Regions from separate parts of the Spirosoma rhododendri genome, predicted to be linked through region 1. Evidence: riboswitches for the same ligand, from Rfam matches in the RefSeq annotation. Region 1 holds a riboswitch; each other region holds the start of a gene.

The links. A riboswitch is a leader RNA that binds a small molecule or an ion and turns the genes downstream of it on or off. The one in region 1 is predicted to bind cobalamin.
Region 2: linked by a shared signal. The riboswitch ahead of HH216_RS15435 (cobyrinate a,c-diamide synthase) and the one ahead of HH216_RS01245 (TonB-dependent receptor plug domain-containing protein) in region 1 are both predicted to bind cobalamin.
Region 3: linked by a shared signal. The riboswitch ahead of HH216_RS15315 (ABC transporter substrate-binding protein) and the one ahead of HH216_RS01245 (TonB-dependent receptor plug domain-containing protein) in region 1 are both predicted to bind cobalamin.

The regions. Positions count from the first base shown of each region.
Region 1 covers NZ_CP051677.1:307,961-313,599, forward strand. The annotation lists gene HH216_RS01240 (YncE family protein) at 1-382, opposite strand, end outside; gene HH216_RS01245 (TonB-dependent receptor plug domain-containing protein) at 379-2,280, opposite strand; cobalamin riboswitch at 2,392-2,593, opposite strand; gene HH216_RS01250 (M16 family metallopeptidase) at 2,818-4,194, opposite strand; gene HH216_RS01255 (M16 family metallopeptidase) at 4,358-5,639, opposite strand, start outside.
Region 2 covers NZ_CP051677.1:3,707,127-3,712,765, reverse strand. The annotation lists gene HH216_RS15455 (hypothetical protein) at 170-478, shown strand; gene HH216_RS15450 (TonB-dependent receptor) at 576-1,784, opposite strand; gene HH216_RS15445 (TonB-dependent receptor plug domain-containing protein) at 1,856-2,803, opposite strand; gene HH216_RS15440 (hypothetical protein) at 2,959-3,606, opposite strand; cobalamin riboswitch at 3,718-3,923, opposite strand; cobalamin riboswitch at 3,971-4,155, shown strand; gene HH216_RS15435 (cobyrinate a,c-diamide synthase) at 4,326-5,639, shown strand, end outside.
Region 3 covers NZ_CP051677.1:3,684,794-3,690,432, reverse strand. The annotation lists gene cobT (nicotinate-nucleotide--dimethylbenzimidazole phosphoribosyltransferase) at 1-74, opposite strand, end outside; gene HH216_RS15335 (bifunctional adenosylcobinamide kinase/adenosylcobinamide-phosphate guanylyltransferase) at 266-775, opposite strand; gene HH216_RS15330 (cob(I)yrinic acid a,c-diamide adenosyltransferase) at 772-1,350, opposite strand; gene HH216_RS15325 (ABC transporter ATP-binding protein) at 1,468-2,466, opposite strand; gene HH216_RS15320 (FecCD family ABC transporter permease) at 2,466-3,545, opposite strand; gene HH216_RS15315 (ABC transporter substrate-binding protein) at 3,545-4,717, opposite strand; cobalamin riboswitch at 4,770-4,976, opposite strand; gene HH216_RS15310 (YjbH domain-containing protein) at 5,078-5,639, opposite strand, start outside.

The DNA of each region.
Region 1 (5,639 bases):
TCACCCGGCGGGGGTTCTCAATGTCGGGGGTTTTCAGCGTCGCCCGGCTTTTGAACGTACCGTCTTCCACGATCTCGACCTTGTCCTGACCGGCCGCCGTGTTATCGACCAGAATCAGCATTTTGCCGTTGACATCCGTAATATCCTGAACGCCACCGCTGATCGTCAGCCCAGAATTTGCCGTAGCGAAGATGCTGGTCTGCGCCGTATTACTACCCGTCGGGATATAGGTCACCGACCCGTTATTCTGCGAAAAATTACCTTGATTGGCAATATAAGCTCCTGATTCGTAAGGCGATGCCTCCGGGTCGGTGGTTTTACAGTTCCACAGGCTAAGCGTTAATACGCTGGCGACGATTCCGGTTGTAATGTGTTTGTTCATAGATTATTGGATGGTAAAGTAAAAAGCACGTTGATGGCGAAATTTCGGCCCGGCAGGGCGTTGCGCCGAACGCTGATGACCAGCGCGTCGAATAGATTATTGACCTGACCCTGCACCCGAAAAGCGGCTTTGGCGACCCGCACCTGCGTTTCGGCCAGCACATTCGCCAGCAGGACACCCTGAAAATACTGCGTGTTGTCGGCGGTGATGTACCGGCGCGAACTTGTCTGCATCTGCACCGACAGCCGCGACCGGCCGCGCTGCACCCAGGCGTTGAGCGTACCCGTATGCACCGGCACGTAAGGCAACTGCTTACCGATCACGTCGCGGGCGTAGCTGTCGTAGGCCCGCTCCTGCGACGTGCGCGTCAGTGCATAGCCGACCCGTAGCCCCGCCTGCCAGCCCGACTGCGCGTAGCGAAGTGTGCCTGCTAGTTCGCCACCCCGTGCCACCACCAGTTGCAGGTTTTCGACGTGGTAGTCGGTCGTGGGGTTCCAGAGCACCCAATTGTCGACGCGGTTATGGTATGCCGTCAGGTCGGTGGTTAGGTTCAGCGTGGGCGACAGTGCACTGACCAGCGATAGCCCACCTTCCAGATTAACGCCCGATTCGGGTTTCAGATTCGGGTCGCCGAGTTCGATCCAGTAGCGTTCGTTCAGGGTCGGCACCCGGTAGCTCCGCCCGACAGATGCTTTCGCCGTGAGGGTCGTCGATCCCTGCATCAGCAGTTTGTATTCAGCACCCAGCGAAGGCGTCAGCGGGGGGTTGAAGCGGGTCACAAACGCCTGCCGGACATTAGCCGACACGAGCCAACGCGCCGTTTGCAGTCGCAGCAGCGCGTACAGGTCCTGCCGGTTTTCGGTGATAAGCTGCCCGCCATAACCGTCCGTCCGGGTGCGGTAGTGCGACCATTCCCCGCCCGTCCGTAGGTTCACCGCTGCCCCCGTCAGGCCGGGCCACAGCCGGAACTCGCGTTCGACGCGACCAATAAACCGGTCGGTTTCGGTATGATCGGGTCGGGTAAAGTCGCTTTTGGCGTAATCGAGCACGTCGCGGATCCAGCCCAGCCGCACGGTTGTGGCCCCGGCTGCGTAGGTCGTCAGCAACCGCGCCGACTGCGTACGGGTTCGCTCCCGCGCAATGGCATCCTGCGGGCTCAGGATCAGATCATTATCCGTCAACCAGGCATTGACCGACAGTTGCTGACCGTTGCGGTGCCGCACGTACACATCCTGCACCAGCCCCCGTTGCGCCGTCGTGGCCTGATCGACGAAGTAGTTACGAAATTCGCGGTACGGGTAGTCGTTGTTCAGCTGACTCCGGTACAGGTACGTCCGGCCCGACACCTGCCAGTTTGCCCCCGGCGCACTGCTGTAGCGAAGCCCCAACTGCGTCTGATTATTACGGAACGACGCCAGTTGCTGCCCCACCGTCACGCCCAGCCGCGTTTGCCAGTCGGCCTGACTTCCCAGCAGAATGCTACCGCCCACGGCATCGGAGCCGATGGCACTGGCCCCTGAGCCATATTGCACAGCCAGTTTATCGAAACCCGCGACGGGCACGGTTGAGAAATCGGTTTGGCCGAGGTTCGGCTGGTTAATATTGATGCCGTTCCAGAGAACCGCCGTGTGGTTGGCCGACGTACCGCGAAAGGATACCGTAGCCAGCTGACCGGGGCCGTAGCTCTTAAACGCCAGGGGTGTATTGTACGTCAGCAGGTCGGTGATGGTGCTGAACCGAAACTGAAGCAGTGTGGTCGAATCGATGCGCTGAATTTTTTGCCCCGCCAGAAACCGTTCAGGCGCGATAGCCCGCACCGTCACCGCCGACAGCGCCACGGCGGAGTCGGGTACGGTTGTGGTGGTTTGGGCGAGCGCGCCAACAGGCCAGCTAGCCATCAGCGAAAGCCCAACAGCCCCCCAAAACCATCCGTGGGTTTTCACAATCTGATTCAGTTCTCGTGCGTGTTTGCGTCAGCACGCGACCGGGCCGTTTCCTCCGAACGATTCGGCAGCGGATGGTCATCGGCAGGTCTCCTGGCTCGTCGTCCCGGTCCGGGCCTTCCCGCCCGTAGGCAGTGGCCATGCAGATTGAACCGGGTTTGTACAGACTTACAGTTGCGGGGACAGCGTCGGTTTTCCACCAACTTCCCTTTTAAGCCATGAACGCCACTACGGAGCGGCATCAGGCACCGATAACTCGCGACAAAGGTACGGGAATCACCTAAAAAAACAGCCCCGATTGCTCGGGGCTGAATTATTGAACAGGTGGAATAGTAACGGAAAGACTACCTCGTTACTTGGTCAGTCATGGGTAAATACCCACTACCTGCCAGATGGTCAAACGTATGTAGCCCCCTCACTCCGTCCTATGTTTATTGATTGAGCGGTGCAAACGGGTTCGCGAACGGTAACCTCATCACGAAAGAGGGCCACTTAGAAGCCTTCTGCCTTGATTTCTTTCTCCGTAACGGCACCGTATTTTTTCACCTTATCCCGAATCGCATCGGCCTTTCCGATCAGCACGAATTGCAGGTTCTTGTCAGGAAAATACTGGTCGATGATCTGCCGCGTTTTGGCTACCGTCAGCCCGTCGACGTTCTTCTGAAAATTGTTGATAAACGACTCATCGTACCCCAGGCTAAACATATCCGTCAGCAGGTTGGCCAACTCGCTCGCTGACTCATAGCGAGGTGGAAAATCGGCTTTGACGTAGTTTTTGGCCGATGTCAGCGTCTTCTCGTCGATACCGGTGCGGTGCAGGCTGTCGAGCACATGAACGGCCAAGTCAATCGCGGGGATCGTGCTACTATTCTTCGTGAATGTCGATACGACAAACGTACCGCTGTTCCGATACGTCGCAAATCGACTGTTGGCCCCGTAGGTCAGGCCGGAGTTCACGCGCAGCGCATCGTTGAGCCACGACGTAAATCGCCCACCCAGAATCGTATTGACAACCGTGACGGGAATAAAATCGGGATTACTCTGCTTGATACCCTTACCACCGATGATAAACGTCGTTTCGCGGGCGTCGTCTTTGTTGACCAGCAGCACACGAGGACCGCTGAACGCCAACGCCGGTTCGTCCAGCCGGGGCGTAGTGGAAGCCGCCGTTTTCCAGTTGCTGAACAGATCGGTCATGCGCTTTTTCATCGCGGCCGTGTTGAAGTCGCCGACGATGGCGATAGCCGCCCGGTCGGTGGTATAATTTTTCTGATAAAACTGCCGAACATCATTCGCCGAAATCGCCGACACCGACGCAGGTGTCCCCGAAATCGGGTTGGCGTAGGGGTTGTCGCCGTAGACGAACCGCCCAAAATACGAGCCGATCACCGAGCGGGGGCTTTCCTTTTGCTGAGTCAGCTGAAGCAACAGCCGCTGTTTGTACTTGTCAAACTCGGTCTGATTAAACGTCGGTTTGGTCAGTACGTCCTGGAAAATGTCAAACAGCAGATCCTGATCTTTCACCGCGAACGAAGCCGTCAGTTTGGCCACTTCCTTGCCGCCGTAGGTGTCGATACTGGCCCCGACGTACTCGGTTTTGGCTTCGAGTTCCTCCTTCGTGTAGCGCGAACTGCCAAACAGCAGCGCATCGGCGGTCATGTTGGCCAGCCCGTAGCGCGTACCGTCGTCCACCGCCCCCGCGTCGAACACCGCCGACACGTTGATGAGCGGGACTTCGTGCTGCTCCATCAGGTAGACAGTCAGCCCGTTTTTGAGTTTAAATTTCTGGAATGGCGGCACCTTAAACGTCTGTGCCTGCGCCAACCCCGCCACGAGCAGGGTGGTAACGAGTATGATGAGTTTCTTCATGGTATATCGGTTTGACCTCACGGCTGCGATTGACCTCACCCCCAGCCCCTCTCCTAAAACAGGAGAGGGGTGACTAGCGGATTGGTACCCACAGGGAGCTAATTGGCAGGACGTGCCACCCCCCTCTCCCGTTTTGGGAGAGGGGCCGGGGGTGAGGGTATATTTAATTCGCGCCCGCCACTTTTTTCGTTTCCGGCAATAAATAGCCGACGGTGCGGTTGCGCATGGTCAGGTAGGTTTTCGCGACGCGCTGTACGTCTTCTTTGGTGACTTTTTCGTAGAGCGACGGGGCTTCGTAGAGCTTTTTGTAGTCGCCGAAGTACAGTTCGTACGTGCCGAGCGAATTGGCTTTGCCGTTGATGGTTTCCATCGTGTGGTAAAACTCCATCAGCTTCTGATTCTTCAGCTTCTGCAACTCCACGTCGGTAATGCCGTTCGCAACGATCTTCTCAATCTGGTTCTCGACCGACCGTTCAAGCTGCTCAGCCGATATGTTGCTGGCGGCAATGGCGTAGATCGTGAACAGCGTGGGATCAAGCGCGATTTCCATGTTCGACGACACGCGCGACGCAATCGTGGAATCGAGCACCAGCGATTTGATGAGCCGCGACGAATTTCCCGAACTCAGCACCCCGCTCAGCAGGTCGAGGGCGTAATAGTCGGGGTGTCGAGTGGCAGGTACGTGGTAGGCCAGCATGATGTTGGGCGTGGCGATGTCTTTGTAGGTCGTTACGCGCCGTTCGCCGTTCTGCGGGGGTTCCACCGTACGTAGGCTGTCGGGTAATTTCTGCGCCGGAATCGGTTCAATGTACTGCTTGGCCAGCTTCTCGACCTGCGCCGGTGTCACGTCGCCGACAATCACCGCCACGCCGTTGTTTGGCGAATAGTAAGTTTTGAAATACCGCTCCAGATCGGCCTGCGTCCAGCGTTTGATGTCGGATTCAAAGCCGATAACCGGAAACATGTACGGGTGCTCGGTAAAGGCCGTCGACTGTACGAGTTCGCCCAGCAGCCGGTAATTCGAGTTTTCCAGCCCCGTGCTCCGCTCCGACAGCACCACTCCGCGCTCGCTCTCGACCATCTTCGGGTCGATGGCCAGGTCACGGATGCGGTCGGCTTCGAGGTCGAAAATCGTTTCGAGCGCCCCGCTCTGAAACCAGTCGGTGTACACGGTGTTGTTTTCGGTCGTGTAAGCGTTGTTGGAGCCGCCGTTGGCCTCCATCGTCCGGTCGAACTGTTTGGGACCGTACTTTTTCGCCCCGTTAAACATCATGTGCTCGAAGAAGTGCGACAGACCCGTAATGCCGTGCACCTCGTTGCGCGACCCGACTTTCCAGAAGGTATAAAAGTTGGCGTTGGGAATCGAATGGTCTTCAAGGACCATGAACTTCATGCCGTTTTTGAGCGTGAAGGTGTGTACGTCTTCCGGTTTGGGTTTGTTCTGC
Region 2 (5,639 bases), 2.4 Mb from region 1:
TACCCAGCATAATACGTTATTTGTCACCATACTACACCAATACAACCTCACTTTCTGCATATCACGACCGGACCATTCCCTCACGATTTCAAAAAGCGGTTAACCCTGCTAAAAAACAGACCGTTGACACCAGAACATAGTACTCAACTTAAAATAACCCCGCACAAGCATGACTCGCACCTTATTAATAGCGGCTCTCCTGACAGTAGCCATCGGCACCAGCAGCTATGCCCAGGCCAATGTATCGGGTAGCACACGGTCTGATCGCCAGAACAAGCAAAAGACGACGACCCGGAAAGATCCACGACCAGCGCCAGCGCCACCGTCGGTAAGTGCTACCAACCAGACCCGGTCTTCGCCCGACATGGGCACACCAGCATCGGGTGCTACCAGCCAGCCAACCCGTGGTGCCCGCTCCACAACCAACGAACCGGCCCCCAAACGACCAGCCACGAAAAAAACCGGTTCGCAGCGTTAACCACCGGGACGTATAGCTTGGCCACCAGGCAGATAAACGCCAAAGCCGCTATTGGTCTGTCCAATAGCGGCTTTGGTGTTTAGTGGCGTTAGTGCGGCTAGAACGCGAAGTTATACCGGACGAAGAACGAGCGTCCGGGCAGGTTGTAGCCCCGCTTTTCGTAGTAGTTTTCGTCGGTCAGGTTCGTCACTTGCAGGCTCAGCGTATGCTGCCGCGCCAGCGTATACGACGCGCTGGCGTCAAGCACCAGATAGACCGGGTATTCGATTTCGGGGTTGGCTGCGTCGGTGAAATCCGTGTCTTTGCGGTGACCGACGTACCGGCCCAGCAGCCGCGCCCGGAAACCCTTAAACGAATCGTAATCCAGTCCGGCATTGACGTTGGCTTTCGCGACGTTCATGATGTCGCGTTCCGTCACGGCTCCGTCGGTACCAACCACGGTTTCGCTGTACCGAATCATGTTGGTGGCGTTGGCGAACAATTTCAGCGAATACCGATAAGCTGCCAGTGCGCCAAAATCATATCCCGCTTCCGACTCGATCCCGCTGATCTGCGAATCGGCCGCGTTGACGTAAGTAGCCCGCGCCACGATAACATCGCCGTTGGTCTGCCGCTCGTTTACCTGCGTGATAATGCGCGCAATCCGGTCGTTTACGGTCGTGTGGAAGTAGGTTACGCCCGCGCTGAACCCGCTCGTGGGGCGGCTGTAGTGCAGCCCGGCGTCGTAGCTGACGCTATTTTCGTTGCGAATATCCGGGTTACCGGTCGTGATCGTGATGCGCCCCGCCGAGGTACGCACTTCCGAATAGCCCGCTACGTTGAACGCATCGGGCGTTACGAACGCGCGACCCACGGTACCCGTCAATCGCAGATCAGGTGCTACGCGAACCACCGCGCCCAGGCTGGGGCTAACGAACGGCGTGGTCGATTTACCGCCTTTGTAAGTCGTCAGCAGCGGGGTTTCCTTCACGTCGAACGTAATGTTGTCGTAGCGTATGCCCGGTTGCAGAATCAGCCGATCGTTGCTGAATCGCAGTTGCCCCTGCGCGTAGAACGCCGACGAACGGATCGCGTAGTTGGGCGAGGTTGGTGCCCGTTCGGTGGTCGCGTCGGTCCAGGCGCGGCTGCTCGTACTGGCATCCAGATAGTCATAGCCAATGGTCAGCGAGTGCCGACCGATCTGCCAGTTGTCTTTCAGTTGAATCCCCTGCCAGCGGTTTTCGGTCGTCGACGACTGATAAGGTGTAACAGGTTTGCCAGATACGTTGGTCGTTTTGAAAAAGCTATTTTCGCCCGATGCAAACACACGCAACACCGGTTTGTGCGCCCCCAGTTGGCCGCTCAGCGCAACTTCAGCCGCCTGCCGATCGGCATCTTTCAGGCTCGACTGCGTGGTACCGTACGTAATGTCACCCGGCGATTCGACGTCTTTCGCGATGAACTTCTCCCCCGCACATCGACGCGCCAGTTGGCACCTAGCTGATACCCCAGCCGTAGCGAACCCGAGTAATAGGACAGCTTTGTGTTGGGGCGGGTCAGGCCGTCGTCTTTACGGTCGTCCACCGTTTCCGATGGCTTGTTGGTATAATTCTTTACCGCCTGATCGCCGTTCAGTTTGTCCCGGAAGAAATTGCCGCTGCCCAGTTTATAGTCCTGCGCCCGTTTGAAATAGCTGGCCGACAGGTCGAAATCGAGTCGTCTGGTCAGGTTGCCACCGACGTTGCCGCCCGCCTGATAAGTCTGAAACGACCCGTATTCGGCAAAGGCGTTTCCGCGAATCGGCCCGCGCGACCGCCGGGTAATGACGTTGATAACACCCCCCATCGCCTGCGATCCGTACAGCGCCGACGCAGGACCTTTCAGCACTTCCACCCGCTCGACGTTGTTCAGGCCGATAGTCGAGAGGTTGGTTGCCCCCGCCGGACGGCCGTCGATGAGCAGCAGCGTACGTTGGTTTAGCCCCGAAAACTGCGGCCGGAACCCCCGAATACCCACGCCCGACGACAAGCTGGGATACTGAATGACGTTGACAGCCGCCAGCTTCTTGACCAGATCGGTCACGTCGAACGCCTGCGTCTGGGCGATGTCGTGGCGGGTTAGTACGTTGATTTGCTGCGGCACCAGCTCGCGCCGACTATCGGAGCGGGTCGCCGTTACAACGACCTCCGTGAGGTCACGATTGCGGAGTGAATCGGGCGTTTGGCCATAGGCTGACACGGTCAGCAACGACAGGGTTACCAGCGTCGAGCCGACGCGAACCGATATAGCCGATGATGAAGAAACAGGCGCACCCAAACGGTCGCATCGACGGAAAAAATTCGTCACGTAGGTTGTATTTAATTGATAGATGATTGCTGTTGAATCCGTTCGGTTTTTGTCATCCCGACGACAGGAGGAATCTCCGGGTAAGAGTAGGAGAGTCGTCTGCTACCGAAGATCCCTCCTGTCGTCGGGATGACAGAAAGAGAAGTAAAACGGGCCTACCGATACGATTGGGCCACTTCCCACAGCGTGAGAAGCCCGATGCCGATGGAGAAAATACCGACGGCGTAGTTGATAACCCGCACCGCCGTGCGCCAGCGGTCGACCACTTTTGTCAGTGAAAAAGCCAGCAGGCAACCGTACAGCGTCATGGCGACGATGATCCCCGCGCTTTGCAGGATGATAATCCAGACGGCGGTTGCTGCGTCGCGGGCAGCCAGGGTCAGCGCGACGGTGCAGGCTCCACCTGTCCCGGCCAATCCATGCACCATCCCAACCCAGAACGACCGGCTGAACGTCGTGGCCGGTGGATTGTGCGGATGGGCGCGTTCGTGGGTCTGTACGTAATTGCGCCGGATCGCGACGACGCCCAGCCAGATCATCAGCGGCCCAACCGCCAGTTCAACCTGCTCGGCGATGTTGAGAGACAGGGCCGATTTGAGTAACAGAATGAAGCAGGCAAACAGAATGAGCGTGAACGAATGCCCCAGCGCCCAATGCGACGACCGCCAGATGACCCGCCATAGATGCCGACGGCCTGATTTTTCTTTCTCCGACGCCAGTACCGACACGGCAGCCATGTGATCGGGTTCGAAGGAGTGCTGAACCCCCAGCAGTAACGAATCGAGGAGTAACGGATTGACCATGTGCGCAACGGATTGGGGCTGACCGTTGGGAAGTGCGCACGAAAAAAGCCCGGACGCTGCCGCATCGGCGCATCCGTTGACTTTCCTGCCGCTTTTGGTCCCGAAAGCAACCCGGTTATGATGTTCGCGGCAGGTCTTCTGGCTCGTTCAGCACCGACGCCTTCCCATTCCGTCCGGAACAGTGGCGTATTGTCAATGCCTGATTTGTGAACTATACAGCAGCGGGAACTGCTCCGATTAACTCCGCATCGGCGGGGCGACGGATTCCCTTTTAAGCCCTCCGCAACGGAAGGGCACCAGCTAACAGCTGCAAAAGTAGGGGCTTTTCGCGTTACCTTTGGTATCGATTAACGTTTCGACGTCATTTCTTCCAACCGAAACAGGTGCCACCCTATAGGTGGTGAAAAGGGAATCGGGATAAGCCCGAACTGTCGCGCAACTGTACGAACGCATCAAGTCGCTGCTCACAAGCGTCCACTAACCCGTCGATTCGGGAAGGACGGCAGCGATGGTTCAAGTCAGGAGACCTGCCTGTTTCGAGACGACAACGCTTCCGCGGTTTGAAGCTAGGTCGGGTTTGGTGCGTGCTGACTTACCGGTATGGTATCAGCAAGAACGGCAGTATAGGCCTGCCTACCAACCCCCTCTTCTCCATACTGCCAGCGCACAGAAATACCGGTTCGGCCGTTGGTCTGCTCACGACTCAACCCACGTTACGCATGGCTGAACGCTTTTCTCAGTTCCTTGTCGCGGCACCGTCCAGCGGTTCCGGCAAGACGACCCTCACGCTGGGGCTGTTGCGGGCGCTGGCAAACCGGGGATTGCAGGTGCAGCCGTTCAAGTGCGGCCCCGACTACATCGACACGCAGCACCACAGCACGGCGGCCGGTCGACCCAACGGAGTGCCGCCCAACGGACTGCCGCCCAGCATCAATCTCGATTTATTCATGGCGTCGCCGGAGCACGTACGGGCTTCGTATGGGCGATACGTGCAGGAGACTGACGTCGCGATTACGGAGGGGGTGATGGGGTTATTCGACGGGTCGGATCGGATGCAGGGCAGTAGCGCGGCCGTGGCGGAGTTACTGGACATACCCGTCGTGCTGGTTGTCAACGCGAAGGCGATGGCGTATTCGGTGGCCCCGCTGCTCTACGGATTCAAGAATTTTTACGCGGGTATCCGGTTGGTCGGGGCTATTTTCAACAACGTTGGGTCTGAATCGCACTACCGGTTTCTGGCCGACGCCTGCGCCGATGTGGGTGTAGAACCGCTGGGCTATTTGCCCAACAACCCGCGCTTTGCCATTCCCTCGCGGCATCTGGGGCTGCACCTGTCGTCCGAAACGGATTACGAACAGATCATTCAGGCCATCGCCGACGAACTACCCAAAACCGTCGACCTCGACCGGCTGCTGACCGTCACGCAGACCGCTGCACCGGTGGTGGCACCAGCAACTACGTCGGTATCGGAACGGCAGACGCGCCGAATCAGCGTAGCACGGGACGAAGCCTTTCTGTTCACGTACAAACAAAACCTCGACCGGCTGGCGGAGTTCGGCACCGTCACGTTTTTCAGCCCTCTGCACGATTCGGTTTTACCCGACACGGATTTTCTGTACCTGCCCGGCGGTTACCCCGAATTGCACGCGCAGCAACTGAGCGCGAACGAATCCATGCGTACCAGTATCCACGACTACTGCCTGTCGGGTGGACTAGCTTACGCCGAATGTGGTGGGTTGATGTACCTAAGTCAATCCATTCAAGTCCAGTCCCGCCTGACCCGGTCTGGAACAGCCTGGCCGATGGCGGGGGTGTTGGACGTAACGACCTCGATGCAAGCCGCCAAACTGACGCTGGGCTACCGAACCGTCAACTGGAACGACATGCGTATCAACGGCCACGAATTCCACTATTCCAATCTGGCGGAACCAACTCCCCTGCCCTCTGTCGCGTCGATCAGCAACGCCAAAGGCATTCCGGTCGAGACGAAGCTATACCGCGTTCAGAACACGTTCGCGTCCTACGTTCACCTC
Region 3 (5,639 bases), 2.4 Mb from region 1:
AGTGTTTCCAGCCGTCCCAACGCCCCCAGCGGTTTTGTTTTCGTGTCAATGATGTGTTGAATCTGCTGTTCCATTGTGGGTTTTGGTGAGTGTGTGCTGTGAGCTGTGTAGCCTGGACCGGCCCGCCGGCGCGGCTCTAGGTCCGGGTGGACGCAAAGCGGCCTGTTAGCTGCCGCCCTGAGTAGTTGCCCTGACGGGCACCCGGACGTGGATCGCACCACGCCACGGTGGCCGGCGCACCGGTCCAGGCTACATAAAGCTTTGACTACGCGTTTTTCAAAAAAAGTGGCAGGCCGGAGACCATAAAAATGGCTTCGTCGGCGGTGGCGGCTACGTATTGATTGGCCCAGCCCTGGAGATCGGTGAAAGCACGGCCGAGTTCGGTGTCGGCGTGTAGCCCCATCCCGATTTCATTGGAAATAATCAGGAACGTGCCGGGCAATTTCACCAGCGCGTCGACCTCCGCGTTGAACGCCGTCAGTGTCCGGGCAACGTCGCTGTCATGGGCCATAAACAGATTCGTCAGCCAGAGCGTCACGCAGTCGATCACGGCGACCCGGTTGGCCAGCGGTAACGTAGCCAGCTTAGCTTCCTGCTCGAACGTCGTCCACTCGGGACCACGCTCGGCGCGGTGTCGGTCGACCCGCTGCCCGAACTCCGCGTCCCAAATGCGGGCCGTCGCGACGTAAACGGGTGCGTCGCTGAGCTGCCGGGCCCGTTCCTGCGCGTACCGGCTTTTGCCGCTGCGGACCCCACCGGAGATGTAAACGATCATGCTTCGGACTTAAAGCGTTTGTAGAGGAACAACTGCCATTTCTCCTCTGCAACCCCGGCTTTGTCCATTTCAGCGCGGGCCAGCGTGAAAAACAGATCCGACAGCCGGTTGACATAGGCCGGAATAGCCGGGTGAACCTCGTCGGTTTTGCGCAGTGACACCAGCCGCCGTTCGCCCCGCCGAATCTGCGTCCGGGCAACGTGGCATAGGGCCGAAATCTCGTTGCCACCCGGCAGGAGAAAGTAATCCGATGGCGACGACATGGCTGCTTCGAGCGCGTCGATCCACTGCTCACAGAAGTCAGCGCCGTCTTCCGGCATCGGGTTCTTGTTTTCCTTCTTGGCGTCCGATGGGCGAGCCAGGTGCGACATCATATCCATCAAATCTTTCTGAATCTTGTGCAGATTCGGTTGCCATTCATGGGCGTTGCCCAGCCTGACCCGCAGTAGCCCGATGGTGGAATTTGCTTCGTCGAGCGTACCAATGCATTCTACCCGCACGTCGTCTTTGTCGACCCGGCTTCCGCCAAACAGGCCCGTCGTGCCTTTGTCGCCTTTTTTCGTGTATATCTTCATAGTAATTTGATGATTATGTTGTATCCGGCAGCTTCCAGCTGTCGAGCCGCGCTAGCGGCTAATCAAGCAACTACACTTAGCCTGACGGCTCCGACAGCTAGAAGCTGTCGGGGACAACTATGACGTATTCAACATCCTCAGCAATTCACTCACTGACGTAGCCATGCGGGTTTGTCCCGCATAGGTGTACTGCCAACGCGCCTGCCCCTGTTGGAAAAAAGCTTCGATAGTCCGGTCGGCGGTGTCCTGTATCGCGAATCCCTCCCGACGCAGCGCCCGGCGCGTCCAGAACAGCAGTGACTCATTGCCCGACAGGCGGACCGCCGGACCGTTCTCATCGGGTTGCATCGTAAACGTGCCGGTCGAGCGGTCGAAGTAAAACCCGGCTTTGTCGAAGGCAGCATCGAACGCACCCGTTAGCACCAGATCTTCGGGTGCCCCCACGGCCAGATGTCCCCGTGCGTCGAACAGCCATAGTGCATCGGCGGCTTGCAGGGCCAGGTCCAGTTCGTGGGTCGATAGCAGAATCGCTTTGCCGGTTTGCCGGGTCAGTTGTCGCAGCAGCCGCATCATCTCAACGCGGTTAGGCAGGTCGAGGTGGGCCGTGGGTTCATCCAGCAAAATCAGGTCGGTATCCTGCGCCAGCGCACGGGCCAGCATCACCGTCTGCCGCTCACCATCACTCAGTTGATGCAACCGCCGGTCGGCCAGCCGGTGCGTATTCGTCAGGGTCAATGCCTGCTCAATCCGCGCCTGATCGATGGCCGTCAGTCGGCCGAAGCGGCCGGTATGCGGGGCCCGGCCCAGCGCCACCAGCTCACTTACCCGCATCGTACCCATATCCACCCGCTCGGCCAGCACCAGACTCATGCGCCGGGCCAGATCGAGCGTACTGATGTCAGTCAACGGCTGACCAGCCAGCTGCACCGTTCCGGCCAGCGGTGTCTGTAGCCCCGCCAGCGTCCGCATCAGCGTCGACTTTCCCGCCCCGTTCGGTCCCAACAGGCAAACCAGTTGACCGGCAGCTAGTGACAGCGTCAGCCCCTGCGCCACGGTACGTTGCTGCGTCGGGTAGCCGATGCTCAGGTCGTGCGTCGTTAACAGCGGTTCGTTCATCAGAAAGCCGTGCGGATGGTGTTACGACGCATGATAATCCAGATCACGACCGGCCCGCCTAGTAGCGAGGTGACGATGTTGATAGGTAGAATCGCCTGCGTACCGGGCAACTGCGCAATACTGTCGCAGATGAGCAGCAGAATGGTTCCGACCAGACAGGCCGTTGGTATCAGCAGACGATGGTCGGCGGTGTCGAGCAGTGACCGGGTCAGGTGGGGCACGGCGATACCGACGAACCCGATCGGTCCGCAGAAAGCCGTGATACTGCCCGTCAGCACACTGGTACTGAGCAGAATCAGCAGGCGGCTGCGCGGTACATTGAGGCCCATACTCCGGGCGTAGTTGTCGCCCAGCAGCAGCACGTTCAGTGACTTCGACAGTGTGAACGCCAGTAGCAGGCCACCCGCCACTACACCCGCCAGCACGTATAGGTGCGTCTGTACGACCCCGCCCAGCGAGCCAAACGTCCAGAGTAAATATTCCTGCAACTGTTCGGGCTGACTGAAATATTGCCAGATGCTGATGATCGCCAGCGTCACGGTACCGACCATCACCCCAACGATGAGCAAAACGACATTGTCGCGCAGTCGACCGGCAATTGCCAGCACCAGCGCCAGTACCAGCGCCGACCCCGCCGACGCCACCGCGACCAGCAGCCAGCTATCGCCGATGCCCAGTTGCCGGATCGCGTACAAACTGGCACTACCCCCGCTGCCCAGCATGACCAGCGCGACACCCAGCCCAGCCCCGGCCGTAATCCCCAGCTCCGACGGACCAGCCAGCGGATTGCGAAACAACGCCTGCATCTGTAACCCACTCACCGACAGGCCACAGCCGACGATAACGGCCGTGATGGCCTTGGGTAGCCGTATCTTCTGGACGATGTACAGCCACGCTTCGTTGTCGGACGTTTGGCTGAACACGATACGGGCCACTTCTTTGATCGGAATAGCTACCGACCCCAGGGCAATGTCGAGTAGAAAGCAAAGCAGCGCCAGCCCGGCCAGTACGGGCACGACGAGCCGACGCCAGGACCACGCGGATGGCGGACCGGACGGATGCGTATCAGCCGTGTTCATCACTTCAGTTGCTGATAGTAAACCAGTTGGTGCTTCGGTAGCAGATCGGGGTGCAGAATACGGATCAGGTCGGCCAGCACCAGATGCGGATTGACGGCACCGGATTCCCAGAAATCGTTGGAACCCCGACTGTTGACCCGTTTGGTATAGCTGTACAGTCGTCCGGTTTTGAAAGCTTTGAAATCGGCGTAGCGCGCGTCTTTGGCCAGTACACTCTGCTTCGAATCGACCGACATCATCCCCACGTTGAGCCAGTAGTCGGCCGTTAGGGCGACGGGGTACACGGCTTCAAAATTGAGCGGTAGGCTACCCGTTGCCCGGCGGTTCACCCACGGATATTTTCCTCCGGCATCCAGAAAAAAGCGGGTCATGTAGCTGTCGCCGTCGGGTACGAACCAGGCGTCCTTGCTGTTCATGCCGCTGATAATCGTCGGCTTGCTGGCAACCGGCTTCGTCAGCGTAGCCAGCCGGTTGTATTCCTGCTCGACCTTCGCGAATTTCTGGTTGACGAGCGTTTCTTTGTTGAGCAGCGCAGCCAGCAGTTTCACCCATTCAGCCCGGCCCAGTGGCGTTGTCTCCACCCATTCCGAGTTGATCAGCACCGGCACGCCCGCACCCCGGATGGTACGGTAATGGTCGAGCCGGGCCGTGGGGCTCCCCATCGCCATCAGCAAATCGGGCTGCATCGTAATTACCTGTTCGTCGTTGATGGTCTGGTCGCGGCCCACTTCACGGACCTTCCCCGCGTCGATGCGCTGAATCACCTTCGGCGACGATACGTATTTGAGATTACCCAGACCGACGATGAGGTCTTCCGCCCCCAGGAATTCCGCCAACCCTACGTGCATCGACGACATAGCGACGATACTCCGCAGTGGAATATCAATGACCTGACTGGCCGCGTAACCTTTCGGCGCGGGCGTTCCGCGCGGCACCAGCACGTACCGAACCGTATCGACGCTTTTGTCGAACGGACTCATGATCGACACGAATTTGTAGGGGCCGCTGTAGCGAATCGTAAAGCCTTTGGCGTAACGGATGGCAACCTGCGGACGGGCCGGAACCGCGCTTTTGGGTGCGGGCTTTGCGGTAACCGTATAGGATACGCTGCTGGTTGACAGACCAAACAACAGGCAGACAAACCAGGCGGCAATGCGTGGTTTACGCTGCAAAAAACGAGCAGTTTTTGTATGCACAGATGAACGGGCCTTTTCTCCGAAAGCCATTATCGATGAAGCAACGGCAGGTCTTCTGACTTACTCCGTAACCAACGGCCTTCCCATTTCGCAGAAACAGTGGCACACGGGGTTGATTACGTTTGTGGAGATTACAGCAGCGGAGACTGTTCCGGTTTTGCACCGGGATTCCCTTTTAAAACCGGCCGGTCGTGTCTGAAACACACCGTCGGCTACCCTTGCCCCACAAAGGTACGGTGTTGGTATTCGTAATCGTACTACGCTGCCGGAGAAATGTCGGCCCGCCCGTTTCGACCAGTAGTGCGTTTTCACAAACTGGTGCGGACGGCCCTGATGCTACTGACTTTTAAGATAACTGTTGTGGTACTGTCGCAAGAGGGCATCGAGCTGATAGCCCACTTTGTACCGGGAGCCGATGTTGTAGCCCCGGCTGTAGTTATACTCCCACCGAAACTCTTCGGTACTTCGCAGCCTGACCCGCTTCGTCTGCGCAATACGTCCCGGCGGGATAGGGATAGCGAAGTTAAAGCCAGCGGTCGAGCCATTTCCCGTTTTGGTCGCAAAAAAGCCCACCTCAACATTCGGAAACTGCCGGATAAAGTCAATTCGTCCGCCCCGGTCATTGTACAGGTACTGCCCGCCCGATACTTTCAGCGTTACATTATGTCGGCCAATGCGGTAAGCCAGATCAGCCAGCAGCAGCAGGTCCGTGGGCGACTGATAATAAAAGCCGTCTTTGGGGAAGAAGTAAAACCCGGTCAGGCTGGTTTCAAGCCCGAATGACCAGGGAGACCGCAGGTCTGCGTGCCGGTACTGCACGTTCAGGCCGTACCGGTCCGTGTAGAACAATCCCGCCGAAATACTCATAAAGTCAGCCTGGTTAAGCGCCAGGAACTGG